One region of the Oceanimonas sp. MB9 genome, then DNA from elsewhere that is predicted to be linked to it. Evidence: riboswitches for the same ligand, from Rfam matches in the RefSeq annotation. Region 1 holds a riboswitch; each other region holds the start of a gene.
The links. A riboswitch is a leader RNA that binds a small molecule or an ion and turns the genes downstream of it on or off. The one in region 1 is predicted to bind thiamine pyrophosphate.
Positions count from the first base shown of each region.

Region 2: linked by a shared signal. The riboswitch ahead of OJHNALOF_RS10545 (3-oxoacyl-ACP reductase) and the one ahead of OJHNALOF_RS08420 (TonB-dependent receptor plug domain-containing protein) in region 1 are both predicted to bind thiamine pyrophosphate.
Region 3: linked by a shared signal. The riboswitch ahead of thiC (phosphomethylpyrimidine synthase ThiC) and the one ahead of OJHNALOF_RS08420 (TonB-dependent receptor plug domain-containing protein) in region 1 are both predicted to bind thiamine pyrophosphate.
Region 4: linked by a shared signal. The riboswitch ahead of thiD (bifunctional hydroxymethylpyrimidine kinase/phosphomethylpyrimidine kinase) and the one ahead of OJHNALOF_RS08420 (TonB-dependent receptor plug domain-containing protein) in region 1 are both predicted to bind thiamine pyrophosphate.

Region 1 covers NZ_VFBE01000005.1:1,095,702-1,098,905, forward strand. The annotation lists gene OJHNALOF_RS08420 (TonB-dependent receptor plug domain-containing protein) at 1-1,465, opposite strand, end outside; TPP riboswitch at 1,518-1,619, opposite strand; gene ggt (gamma-glutamyltransferase) at 1,807-3,204, opposite strand, start outside.
Region 2 covers NZ_VFBE01000007.1:80,844-84,047, forward strand. The annotation lists gene pyrC (dihydroorotase) at 53-1,084, opposite strand; TPP riboswitch at 1,281-1,377, shown strand; gene OJHNALOF_RS10545 (3-oxoacyl-ACP reductase) at 1,427-2,200, shown strand; gene OJHNALOF_RS10550 (LLM class flavin-dependent oxidoreductase) at 2,200-3,204, shown strand, end outside.
Region 3 covers NZ_VFBE01000003.1:13,120-16,323, reverse strand. The annotation lists gene thiC (phosphomethylpyrimidine synthase ThiC) at 1-1,340, opposite strand, end outside; TPP riboswitch at 1,415-1,516, opposite strand; gene OJHNALOF_RS01510 (o-succinylbenzoic acid (OSB) synthetase) at 1,693-2,613, shown strand; gene OJHNALOF_RS01505 (exoribonuclease II) at 2,724-3,204, shown strand, end outside.
Region 4 covers NZ_VFBE01000001.1:199,213-202,416, reverse strand. The annotation lists gene polA (DNA polymerase I) at 1-991, shown strand, start outside; TPP riboswitch at 1,296-1,395, shown strand; gene thiD (bifunctional hydroxymethylpyrimidine kinase/phosphomethylpyrimidine kinase) at 1,431-2,237, shown strand; gene OJHNALOF_RS00970 (putative monovalent cation/H+ antiporter subunit A) at 2,439-3,204, shown strand, end outside.

The sequences.
Region 1 (3,204 bases):
GCTTGGCGCCAAGTTCGTAGTTCCACAGGGTTTCGGCCTCAAAATCGCGCAGCTCGGCGGGCAGATCGCCGGTGGCGTTATAGCCGCCCACCTTGTAGCCCCGGGAGATCAGGGCGTAATACATGCTACTGGCGTCGGCCTGGTATTCCAGTGCCACCCGGCCGCCCCAGAGCAGATCGACAGGATCGCTGCCATTGTTGTCGCTGTCACGGTATTGAGTGCGATCCTGCTCTACCCGCAGGCCGTTGATCAGGGTCAGCTGGTCGGTAAGGGCCGTTTCCAGCTCGCCATAGGTGGCCACCCGGTTGGCTTCATATTCGCTGGTGAAGTGTTGTGGGGCGAAGGTGTAACGACGGGTCAGATCCGAGCTGCGGTGAAAGAAATAGACTCCGCCGGTCCAGTCGGTGCGGCCATTGAACAGAGCGGACTGCTCGGTGGAGATAAAGCGAATATCGGCGGTGGCGCCGCGCTCGTCCCGCTGGTAGTTGTCGGTGGCACTGTAGCCACCGAGGCCGGGGTTGGCCCAGTCCACATCATAGCCGTATTCCAGGTTGCTCTTGTTCACCGCCAGGGCGGTTTCCAGAATAAAGGCTTCAACGCCATACCAGCTGGCCTTGCCCGACAGGGCAATGGTTTCCTGGCGATCATGGCCCGGGTTGTCCGACAGGGTATGGCGGCTGTTGTCGAGGGAGAAGGCATCGTAGCCGTTGTCGATATTGGCGTAAAACGCGGTCAGATCCAGATCCAGATCGTCGCTGGCGGCAATGCGAAACTTGGTGCGCAGCAGGGTTTCATCAATGTTGTTGGTATTGTCGGCGTTTAAATAATCATTGGTAATAAAGCCGTCGCTCAGGTTGCGCTGGGCCGCAATGCGATAACCTACCTTGTCATTGATGGGGCCACCCACGGCCGCACTCAGGTTGCGGGTGTTGTATTCCCCCAGGGTCAGCTCCACATTGCCTTCCGGTGTATCGGTGGGCTCGTTGGCACGCACGTTAATCAGCCCGGCCAGGGCGTTGGCGCCATACAGGCTGCCCTGCGGGCCGCGCAGCACTTCAACCTGACTGGCATCCAGCAGGGTGGCGCCCGTGGTCATGGCGCTCATGTCGATGCCGTCCACCACCACGCCCACCGAAGGGTTGACCACCCCAATAAACTGGCTGCGCTCGCCCACACCACGGATCTGGTAAAACTTGCCCCGGGATGCACCGGCACTCAGGTTGACGTTGGGGGCCTTGGCCAACACGTCTTCCAGGTGGTTGGTGTTTGGCTTGTCGAGCTCGGCTTCATCGATCACGCTCACGCTGGCGGCGGTGTCCTGCAGGGTGTCTTCCCGAAAGCTGGAAGTCACCAGCACGGGGGCCAGGGTGTAAACGGATTCTGTATTTTCCTCGGCCTGGGCCGGCAGGGTGGCCGCCATGGCCAGGGTCAGGGCAGAAGGAACAAAGGGGGTCAGTCTCGGCACTTTACATCTCCATTTCAGTGCGAAGACCCGGTAACAATACGAGCAGGGCAGGGCGTTGTGAGCTTCCTATTCCTACGCCGGTATCAACCGGATCAGGTTCAAAGGGTTCGCGCGTTGCGCATCTCAGGCGGAAATGCCACCCCTTAGGATTTGGCCTTGGTTATAAGGCGAGCGGAATTATACGCATTCGGTAATAGAAATCGATAAAAACCGGCCGAATCCGGTTATTTAGTGACGAAGACGGCCGGAGATATTTCTCGACGGAGAGGTGCCGGTTGCTGGGGTGCAACCGACGTCATGGGAATAACTCAAAGGGCGGACAAGCCACCCTTTGACGGGGCTTACTGCTGCTGCACCAGGGCGGTGCCCACGCCGTGGCGGCGGGGTTCACTGACCGCGGTGACCGAGCCGTCGGCATGAAAGGCAATGCCGTTGGCGGCGCCAATCTGGTCGGTTTCCACAAAGCGGTGGCCCAGGGCTTCGAGCGCCCTGGCCTGCTCGCTGCCGGGAAAGCCGAGCAGGGTTTCCACCAGGGTGGTGTCGCCGTTGCGCTGGCTCATGCGCGGGGCTGCGAGGGCATCGGCCAGCGACATGCCCAGATCGATGTGGTTGACCATGGTCTGCAGCACGGTGGTGATGATGGTGGAGCCGCCGGGTGAGCCTATGGTAAAGGCGGGCTTGCCGTCGCGCAGCACTATGGTGGGGCTCATGCTGGAGCGGGGCCGCTTGAAGGCTTCGGCCACGTTGGGGTGCGGCGCACTGAAGTCAAAGTCGGTGAGCTCGTTGTTGAGCAAAAAGCCCCGGCCCGGCACCACAATGCCGCTGCCGCCCCAGTCTTCAATGGTAAAGGTGTAGGCCACCACGTTGCCGTGCCGGTCCGACACCGCCAGGTGGGTGGTGTGGGCCGACTCCTGCATCAGGCCGGCGGCGGCAGGGCGCAGGGGCACGGAAGGATCGTCCTGATAGGCGAAGGGATCTCCCGGCCCGCGCTGGCCGGCGGCCCGGGCTTCCAGCTGCGGGGCCCGGTGTTTGGCATATTCCTTGGACAGCAGGCCGGCGATGGGCACGTCGGTGAATTCGGTGTCGGCCACATAGGCGTTCCGGTCGGCAAAGGCCAGGCGCGAGGCTTCCAGATACAGGTGTTCCACCTCGGTGCGTGAAGCCGCCGACAGATCCCGGGTTTCCAGCAGGTTCAGTGCCTGGGCAATGGCAATGCCGCCGCTTGACGGCGGCGCCATGCCATAGACGTCATAGCCCCGGTAGGTGGAATGAATGGGCTGACGCAGCCGCACTTCGTAATCTTTGAGATCGTTCAGGGTCATGGTGGCGCTCAGCACGCTGACGCCGTCCACCACCGGCGGCTGGTTGACCGCCGCCACAATGTCGCGGGCGATGTCGCCTTCATAAAAGGCCTGAGCGCCGCCTTTGGCAATGGCCCGGTAGGTGGCGGCCAGATCCGGGTTGCTGAAATGGCTGCCCACGGGCAGGGCTTTGCCGTTCTGCAGATACAGGGCGCGGCTGGGCTCAAAGCGGGCGAACTTGTGTTCGTTTTTTTGAGCGATGCGGTGAAAGTTGTCGGTCACGGTAAAGCCCTGCTCCGCCACCTCAATGGCGGGGGCCAGGGTCTGCTCAAGGCTCATGGTGCCGTAGCGGCCAAGGGCCTCCTGCCAGCCCAGCACGGTGCCGGGCACACCCACGGAAATGCCGGTGGGCACCACCTCTTCCCAGGCCATGGCCTC
Region 2 (3,204 bases), on a different contig from region 1:
AACGCCATAAAAAAACGCGGCCGAAGCCGCGTTTTTGCAAAGCGTGAACGGGTTATTTCACCATCCAGCCAATTTCTTCGCCGGCGCGAATGGGCACCAGTTTATCGCCGCCCAGAGGCAGGGTTTCGCCCACGGTCCAGGACTCTTTCACCAGGGTGATGGTGTCTTCGTTGCGGGGCAGGCCGTAGAAGTCGGGACCGTTGAAGCTGGTAAAGGCTTCCAGCTTGTCCAGGGCGCCGGCCTCTTCAAAGGCTTCTGCATACAGCTCCACGGCGGCGTGCGAGGTATAGGCGCCGGCGCAGCCGCAGGCGGCTTCCTTGCGGTGCTGAAAGTGCGGTGCCGAGTCGGTGCCCATAAAGAACTTTTTGCTGCCGCTGGTGGCGGCGCGCACCAGCGCCGCTTGATGGGTATTGCGCTTGAGAATGGGCAGGCAGTAGTAGTGCGGACGAATGCCGCCCACCAGCATGTGGTTGCGGTTGAACAGCAGGTGGTGAGCGGTAATGGTGGCGGCCACATTGTCGCCGGCCTGCTCTACAAAGTGCACCGCATGCTCGGTGGTGATGTGTTCCAGTACGATCTTGAGGTCGGGAAAGTCGCGCACCACGTCGGGCAGCACGGTTTCCAGAAACACTTTTTCACGGTCGAAGATATCGATGCGGGAGTCGGTGACTTCGCCGTGCACCAGCAGCAGGGTGCCGGTCTCCTGCATGGCTTCCAGCACCGGATAGATGTTTTTCACATCGGTCACGCCGGAGTCGGAGTTGGTGGTGGCGCCGGCCGGATACAGTTTGCAGGCCACAATGTCACCGCTGGCACGGCCCTTGCGAATTTCCTCGGCTTGAGTGTTGTCGGTGAGATACAGGCTCATCACCGGCTCAAACCGGCTGCCTTCGGGGCGCACCGCCAGAATGCGCTCGCGGTATTCCTTTGCCAGCTCGGTGGTGGTCACGGGGGGCACCAGGTTGGGCATCACAAGGGCGCGGCCCAGATAGCGGCTGGCGTCGCGAACGGTGTCTTTCAGTTGCTCACCGTCGCGCAGGTGCAGGTGCCAGTCGTCGGGGCGGGTAATGGTCAGTGTGGTCATAGTGGGCTCGGCGTTATCCATTGCTTTCGAGGCCTTTATTATCCACCCACGGGCCTTTTTCACCAAACTTCTGAAAATGTGAGGGATGAGGCGTGAAGGGAGAGGTGAAAAACAGACGGCCTGGTAAGGAGTTTTTCTCCTCACGCCTTCCCCCTCACGCCTCTCGCTCTTGGGCGCAGGGGTATGTTATGGTCTTTGCCGAGACACGGGGTGTCCTGCAATGCAGGGCTGAGATAACACCCGTTGAACCTGATCCAGTTCATACTGGCGAAGGGATGTCAGCCTGCCGGCCTTGCGCCATTGCTGCCTCATCATGCCTTCGCCTCAGCTTCGAGGTAGAGAATGCAAACATCCATTCCGTTAAACGAACAACTGGTGCTGGTCACCGGCGGGGCCCGTGGCCTGGGCGAACATCTGGTGCGCGCCTTTTTGCGCGAAGGTGCCAGGGTGGTGATCAACTACCTGAGCAGCGCCGAGGCGGCGCAAGCACTGGCGGCCGAGGCGCCGCAGCAAGCGCTGGCCATTCAGGCCGACGTGACCGATGCCGCCGCGGTGCAGGCCATGTTTGATCAGGCCGAGGCCCATTTCGGTAGCCCGGTGACCACGGTTATCAACAACGCCCTGCCGGCGTTTTCCTTTAATGGCGACGCCCGCACTCACGCCCAGGAGCTGGCCTGGGAGCACCTGAACCAGCAGCTGGAAGGCGTGGTGGGCGGTGCCATCAACACCACCCGCGCGGCCCTGGCCGGCATGCGTAAAACCGGCTTTGGCCGTATCGTCAACGTGGGCACCAACCTGTTCCAGAACCCGGTGGTGCCCTACCACGACTATACCGCCGCCAAGGCCGCGCTGCTGTCGCTGACCCGCACCCTGTCTCAGGATCTGGGCCCCGACGGCATTACCGTCAACATGGTCTCCGGCGGCCTGTTGCGCACCACGGATGCTTCTGCCGCCACCCCGGAAGCGGTGTTTGACTACATTGCCGCCAATACCCCGCTGCGCCGAGTGACCACGCCGGCGGAATTTGCCGATGCGACCCTGTTCTTTGCCTCGCCCTGGTCGCGTTCGGTGACCGGCCAGAACCTGGTGGTGGACGGCGGCCTGGTGAAAAACTGATGAACATGAATCAACGCATGATGCACCTGAACCTGTTTCTGTTCGGCTGTGGCCATCACAGGGCGGCCTGGCGTCATCCCAACTCGGCGGTAGAGCAGCTGGGTGACATTCGCTATTACGAGCGGCTGGCGCAAACCGCCGAGCGGGGCAAGCTGGACGCGGTGTTCTTTGCCGACGGCCAGTCTACCGGCAATGTGGCGGACGGCAGCTACTGGTTTTTGGAGCCGCTCACCGCCATGGCGGCCATGAGCCGGGCCACGGACCGCATCGGTTTTATCAGCACGGTGTCGAGCACCTTTTTCACGCCGTTTCACGCCGCCCGCATGATGGCCTCGCTGGATCATATCTCCAACGGCCGCATGGGCTGGAACGTGGTGACCTCCATGTTTGACGTGGAAGCCCGTAACCACGGTTACGAGACCATGCCGGCCCACGCCGAGCGTTATCGCCGGGCCGAGGAGTTTGTGAATGCGGTGCTCAAACTGTGGGACTCCTGGCAGCAAGACGCCCTGGTGATGGATCGCGCCGGCCACTATGCCGATCCCGACAAGGTGAATCCCATCAATCACCATGGCGAGTTCTTTCTGGTGGACGGCCCGCTCAATGTGCCGCGCCCGCCTCAGGGGCATCCGGTGCTGTTTCAGGCCGGTGCGTCGGAGCAGGGCCGTACCCTGGCGGCCCAGTGTGCCGAAGCCATTTACGCGGTGGCCTATGATCTGCCGGCGGCCCAGGACTATTACCGGGATATCAAGCGCCGGGTAAAGGACGCCGGCCGCAATGTGAACGTGCCCATCATGCCCGGGCTGGTGACCTATGTGGCCTCTACCGAGGCCGAAGCCAAGGCCAAGCAACGGGAGCTGGACGAGCTGCTGCCCGCCGATGCCTCCCTGCGTCAGCTCGGAACCTATGTGGGCCAGGACTGCTCCGGCTGGGAGCTGGATGCCCCGGTGCCGGCGCTACCGTCGCTCGAGGTGTTTACCGGCCCGAAAGGTCGCTACGCCACC
Region 3 (3,204 bases), on a different contig from region 1:
TCCATGTTGCGCTTGATCATGTGCATGGGAATATGGCCGGGGCCTTCGATGATCACCTGCACGTCGTATTCCCAGGCGATCTTGGTGAGCTCACCAAGCGTGTGCAGCTCGGCAAACTGGGCCTCGTCGTTGGCGTCGGCGATGGAGCCCGGGCGCATGCCATCACCCAGGGACAGGGACACATCGTAGGCGGCGCAGATTTCACAGATCTCGCGGAAGTTCTCGTACAGGAAGCTTTCCTTGTGGTGGGTGAGGCACCACTTGGCCATGATGGAGCCGCCGCGGGACACGATGCCGGTGACGCGCTTGGCGGTCATGGGCACATAGCGCAGCAGCACGCCGGCGTGAATGGTGAAATAGTCCACGCCCTGCTCGGCCTGTTCGATCAGGGTGTCGCGGAACACCTCCCAGGTCAGGTCTTCGGCCACGCCGTTCACCTTTTCCAGCGCCTGGTAGATGGGCACGGTACCGATGGGCACCGGGCTGTTGCGCAGGATCCACTCACGGGTTTCGTGAATGTAGCGGCCGGTGGACAGGTCCATCACGGTGTCGGCACCCCAGCGGGTGGACCACACCAGTTTCTCCACTTCTTCCTCGATGGAGGAGGTCACCGCCGAGTTGCCGATGTTGGCGTTGATCTTCACCAGAAAGTTGCGGCCGATGATCATGGGCTCGGCTTCCGGGTGGTTGATGTTGGCGGGAATGATGGCGCGGCCTTCGGCCACTTCCTTGCGCACAAATTCGGGGGTGATGTTTTCCGGCAGGTTGGCGCCAAAGCTCTCACCCGGATGCTGCTTGCGCAGCAGCTCGTCCCGCACCCGCTCGCGGCCCATGTTTTCGCGAATGGCGATGTATTCCATCTCGGGGGTGATAATGCCTTTGCGGGCATAGTGCATCTGGGTTACGCACTGGCCCAGCTTGGCCTTGCGGGGCTTGGGCAGGTGCTCGAAGCGCAGGTGATCCAGGCCGTCATCGGCCATGCGCTGCTGGGTGAAATGGGAGGTGGCGTTTTCCAGCTCCTCGGTGTCGTTGCGTTCCAGAATCCACTGGTGGCGCAGCTGGGGCAGGCCACGGCGGACATCAATTTCGGACTCGGGATCGCCGTAGGCACCGGAGGTGTCGTACACCGGCACCGGCGCATTGGGCTCGAAAATGGGGTTTTCTTCGCTGCCGCCCTTGAAGCTGTCGGCCAGGGCGATTTCACGCATGGCGACCTTCAGGTCCGGGCGTGAGCCTTCAAGATAAATACGGGATGAGTTAGGAAAGGGTTCGCCCTTCAGGTTGTGAATGTATTCCTGGGCCTGGCTGCGAACTTCACGACGGTTTACTTTTTTTGACATAGCGATCTCACTTTTGCGTCCATTTGGTGAAATGCTTGTCGGGAGTGTTGATAAAGAACTGCCTACATCCGGTGGCACATTCTTTACTTGCTTCCCTTCGCAGGTATTAGCCTGATCAGGTTCAACGGATCCCGCTTTCGCGGTCTCAGCCCATGAGGGCACTCCGACAAGATGGTCGCAGTATAACCAGACCGAGTTCACAAAAGCAAAGGACTTGTCCCCCTTGCGCCACAGCCGAAAAAGCAGCGATCGCAAACTTTTTGGCATGGCCTGTCGCACTGCCAGGAATACTGTTGCCGGTCGCGCCGGCGTGTTACCTTTATATAAAAGTAATTATTCGGAAGCCACGCCCATGCCCATTTCGGTTTATCGCTATGCCCTGCCGCTGACCAAGGAAAAGCAGATTGATGGCGTTGCCGTGCGCCGTCGCCACGGTTTTTACGTGAATATTGACGGCCACTGGGGCGAGGTGGCGCCGCCGGTGACCGCCGAATTGGCAGACACCGAAGCCGAACTGCTGGCCGCCTGCGAGCGGCTGACGCAGGGCCTTGAACACCAGGCCACCCTGCCCTGGGTTCGCTTTGGTCTGGGCTGCGCGCTCACGCCTCCCACCGCGGCGGCCGCCTCCAGCCTGCCGCTGCTGGAAGGTGAGCGGGAACCCATTATTCGCGCCTGGCGTTGCCGCCGAGTGCATCCCACTCGAGCCTGGCTGACCCTGAGCGGCGATGTGCAGTTTGATGCCGGCCTGGTGCGCGAACTGACCCTGCTGGTGCCCGGCCTGAAACTGATGCTGGACGCCGGCGGCCGACTGAGCGAAACGCAGTTGTCCGGCCTGTGGCAGCGCATTGACGGCGGCGCCATTGACTGGATTCTGGATCCGGGCCTCGATGACGCCCACACGCGGACACTGGCCCGGCAACACGACTGGCCGGTGGCGCTCAGCGCCGACCGCTGCGCCGACCGCTGCGGCGGCCGGGTGCCGGCGCCCTTTGAGGGGCTGCGTGCCCTGGTGCTGCGCCCCTCTCTGCTGGGCGAGCCCGCCCTGTGCCGGCAACTGGCCGACGGTGCTCGAGCACAGGGGCTGGACGTGATGCTGGCGGGCAATCTGGAAAGCGGCCTGGGCCACCGGCACATTGCGCAACTGGCGGGGGAACTGACGCCGAACAGCCCGGCCCAGCTCGACGGCCTGCGCTATTTGCTGCACAGCGGCGTGAACGCCCAGGGGCAGCCGGAAGCGCAAAATACCACCCTGGTGTATGGCCCGGGTTGTTGATAAAAGCACCAAAAAAGAACGCACCAAAATAGTGCAAAAGACAAGGTGTTCTTGGCAATTCGAGGGTAAATACGTATAGTCAGGCCGATATTTCGACAGGTTCCCAACACATGTTTCAAGACAACCCCCTGCTGGCCCAGCTCAAGCAACAAATCCGCGACACCCTTCCCACCAAGGAAGGCATGGTCAAAGGCACCTCCAAAGGCTTCGGCTTTCTCGAAGTCAGTGACAAGGAAAGCTATTTCATTCCGCCGCCGCACATGAAAAAGGTGATGCACGGCGATCGCATCACCGCCGTGCTGCGCACCGAAAACGACAAGGAACTGGTTGAGCCAGAGACCCTGCTGGAGCCCGGCCTGACCCGCTTTGTGGCCCGGGTGAAGTGGTTCCGTGACCGGCTCAATATTGTGCCCGATCACCCGCTGATGAAAGACGCCATCAAGGCCCGCACCATCAAGGGGATGAACGAAAAGAACCTGAAGGAAGGCGACTGGATCCTGGCCGATCTCAAGCGCCACGCCCTGAAAGACAACGGCTTTTTCGCCGAAGTGGTAGAGCTGATCGCCGGCGTGGACGATCCCATCGCCCCCT
Region 4 (3,204 bases), on a different contig from region 1:
GAAAACCCCCAAGGGCGCGCCGTCCACCGCCGAGGAAGTGCTGCAGGAGCTGGCGCTGGATTACCCCCTGCCCAAACTGCTGATGGAATACCGGGCCCTGAGCAAGCTCAAGTCCACCTATACCGACAAGCTGCCGCAAATGGTCAACGAGCACAGCGGCCGTATTCATACCTCCTATCATCAGGCCAACACCGCCACCGGGCGGTTGTCGTCGTCGGATCCCAACCTGCAGAACATTCCCATTCGCACCACCGAAGGTCGCCGCATTCGCCAGGCCTTTGTGGCCGAGCCCGGCTACAAGCTGGTGGCGGCGGACTACTCCCAGATTGAGCTGCGCATCATGGCGCACCTGTCTCAGGACAAGGGGTTGCTCGATGCCTTTGCCCATGGCCAGGACATTCACCGTGCCACCGCCGCCGAGGTATTTGGCGTGCCGGTGGATGAGGTCAGCACCGAGCAGCGTCGCCGGGCCAAGGCCATCAACTTTGGCCTGATCTACGGCATGAGCGCCTTTGGCCTGGCGCGTCAGCTGGGCATTGGCCGTAACGAGGCCCAGGACTATATGAACATCTACTTCGAACGCTATCCGGGCGTGCTGCGCTACATGGAAGACACGCGGGAGCAGGCCAGCGAGCGTGGCTATGTATCCACCCTGTTCGGCCGCCGGCTCTACCTGCCTGAGATCAAGTCCAAAAACGGCGCTCGGCGCAAGGGCGCCGAACGGGCGGCCATCAATGCGCCCATGCAGGGTACCGCCGCCGACATTATCAAGAAGGCCATGGTGCGGGTGAGTGACTGGCTGACCAGGTTGCCCGAGGGCGAAGTGCGCATGCTGATGCAGGTGCACGATGAACTGGTGTTTGAAATTCGTGAAGACAAGGTGGACGCCTACCGAGAGAACATCTGTGCACTGATGCAGCAGGCGGCCACCCTGGATGTGCCCCTGCTGGTGGAAGCCGGGGTGGGAGACAACTGGGATCAGGCTCACTGATCTGGTGTAAAAAAACAGAAATGAAATAAAATTACGGATTGGGGCTTTTCTCGGCCTCGGTTCGAGAGTAAAGTAGCTTCAGGTACAGAGGCAGGGACATCCCTGTCTGACTTTCATTTGTGCATTCGATACGTGACTGCTCAGGCCGCCTTCAGCATGACTGCTGAAGGCGTTTTTTTTGCCTGTTTCAGAATTCCCTGTAACTTGTATACAAAATTAATTTTTTGTAAAAAGGTTACAGTTTTGCTGCCGAAAACCGTTCAGGGCCTCCGCTGGCATTTGGGGGAAGGGCTGGTTATCATCGGGCCATTGGTCGGGGAGCCGCAAGGCTGAGACGGCAAGGCGCCGAACCCGTTGAACCTGATCCAGTTGATACTGGCGTAGGGAACCGGCGGCAGATGTCCGATGAGGTTCCCCGCCTCACGAGGACCATAAGGACATGCACAGCAGCAAAGCCATTATTCTCTCCATTGCCGGCTCCGACAGCGGCGGCGGTGCCGGTGTTCAGGCCGACATCAAGGCCATTTCCGCCACCGGTGGCTATGCCTGTTCGGTGCTCACCGCCATTACCGCCCAAAACACCCGTGGCGTGTCTGCGGTGCACCCCATTCCTCAGGACATTATTCGCGCCCAGCTCGATGCCGTGTTCGGCGATTTGCCGGTGGCGGCGGTCAAGGTGGGCATGCTGGGCGACGTCGACACCATCAACACCGTGGCCGATGCCCTGGAACAATACCGGCCCCGGCATCTGGTGGTGGATCCGGTGATGGTCAGCGCCAACGGCGACATGCTGCTGGCTCCGGAGGCGGTGCAAAGCCTGAAGCAGCGGCTGTTGCCCCTGGCGGATGTGATCACCCCCAACCTGCCGGAAGCGGCCTGCCTGACCGATCGCCAGGTACCGGCCTCGCTGCGCGAGGTCGAGCCGTTGCTCGCGGCCCTGAAGGAGCTGAAATGCCGGGCGGTGCTGCTCAAGGGCGGCTTTTTGCAGCAGGAGCCGCGCAGCCCCGACTGGCTGTTGCATGGCGATGGCATGCGCTGCTTTGACACCCCCAGGGTGATCACCACCAACACCCATGGCACCGGCTGCACCCTGTCCGGTGCCCTGGCGTCCTACCTGGCCCAGGGCCTGGAGCTGGAGCTGGCGGTGGCCTCGGCCAAGCACTATATCGAGCGCGCCATCGAGGCCGGTGCTCGCCTCAAAATCGGCCAGGGTCGGGGACCGGTAGAGCACTTTTTTGCCCGCTGACCCCGGCATTATCGCCCCGGTCCCCTTGCGCCGGGCCGGGGCGGCTTGTAGTATTTCAGCGCTAATAACCAATAAAAAAATTGATTAACTTACTGATAGTTAATCCAATTACTTCACTGCTATAGTCTGCTCTACAGAGTCTCTCCTTTATTTTTCGCCGATCCTGATGCCCTTCCAGGGGCTTTGTAAGGAGCCTTGCGTATGCTTGTTGCCGTTCTGGCAGGTTTTATTCTGGCCGCTCTGGTGCCGCGTTTGAGCCCTTTACTGGGTAAGCACATCGGCTGGTGCCTGGCCGCCCTGCCGGCCGCCCTGTTTGGCTATTTTGCGAGCTTCTGGCCCCGGGTGACCGGGGGCGAGGTGGTGCACTTTTATTACGACTGGATTCCCAGCCTGAACGTCAGCCTCAGCTTTCTGCTGGATGGCCTGAGCCTGATGTTCGCCCTGCTGATCACCGGCATTGGTACCTTTATTCTGATTTACGCCGGTCGCTACCTGGAAGGCAACCCGGACAGGCACAAGTTGATGATGTACCTGCTGGCCTTTATGAGTGCCATGCTGGGGGTGGTGCTGTGCAGCAACCTTATCGGCCTGTTTGTATTCTGGGAGCTGACCAGCATTACCTCCTACCTGCTGATCGGCTTTAACCACGAGCAGGAAAAAGCCCGCAAGGCGGCGCTGCAGGGGCTGTTTGTCACCATGGGTGGTGGCCTGGCGCTGATGACCGGGCTGATTATGCTGGGCTGGATGGCCGGCAGCTTTGAGCTACGCGAGGTGTTGGCGCAAGGGGCGGCACTGCAGCAGCACGGGTTGTTCCTGCCGATGATGGTGCTGGTGCTGGCGGGGTGTTTTACCAAGTCGGCCCAGACCCCATTCCATTTCTGGCTGCCCAACGCCATGGCCGCGCCCACCCCGGTGAGCGCCTACCTGCACTCGGCCACCATGGTCAAGGCCGGGGTCTTTCTGATGG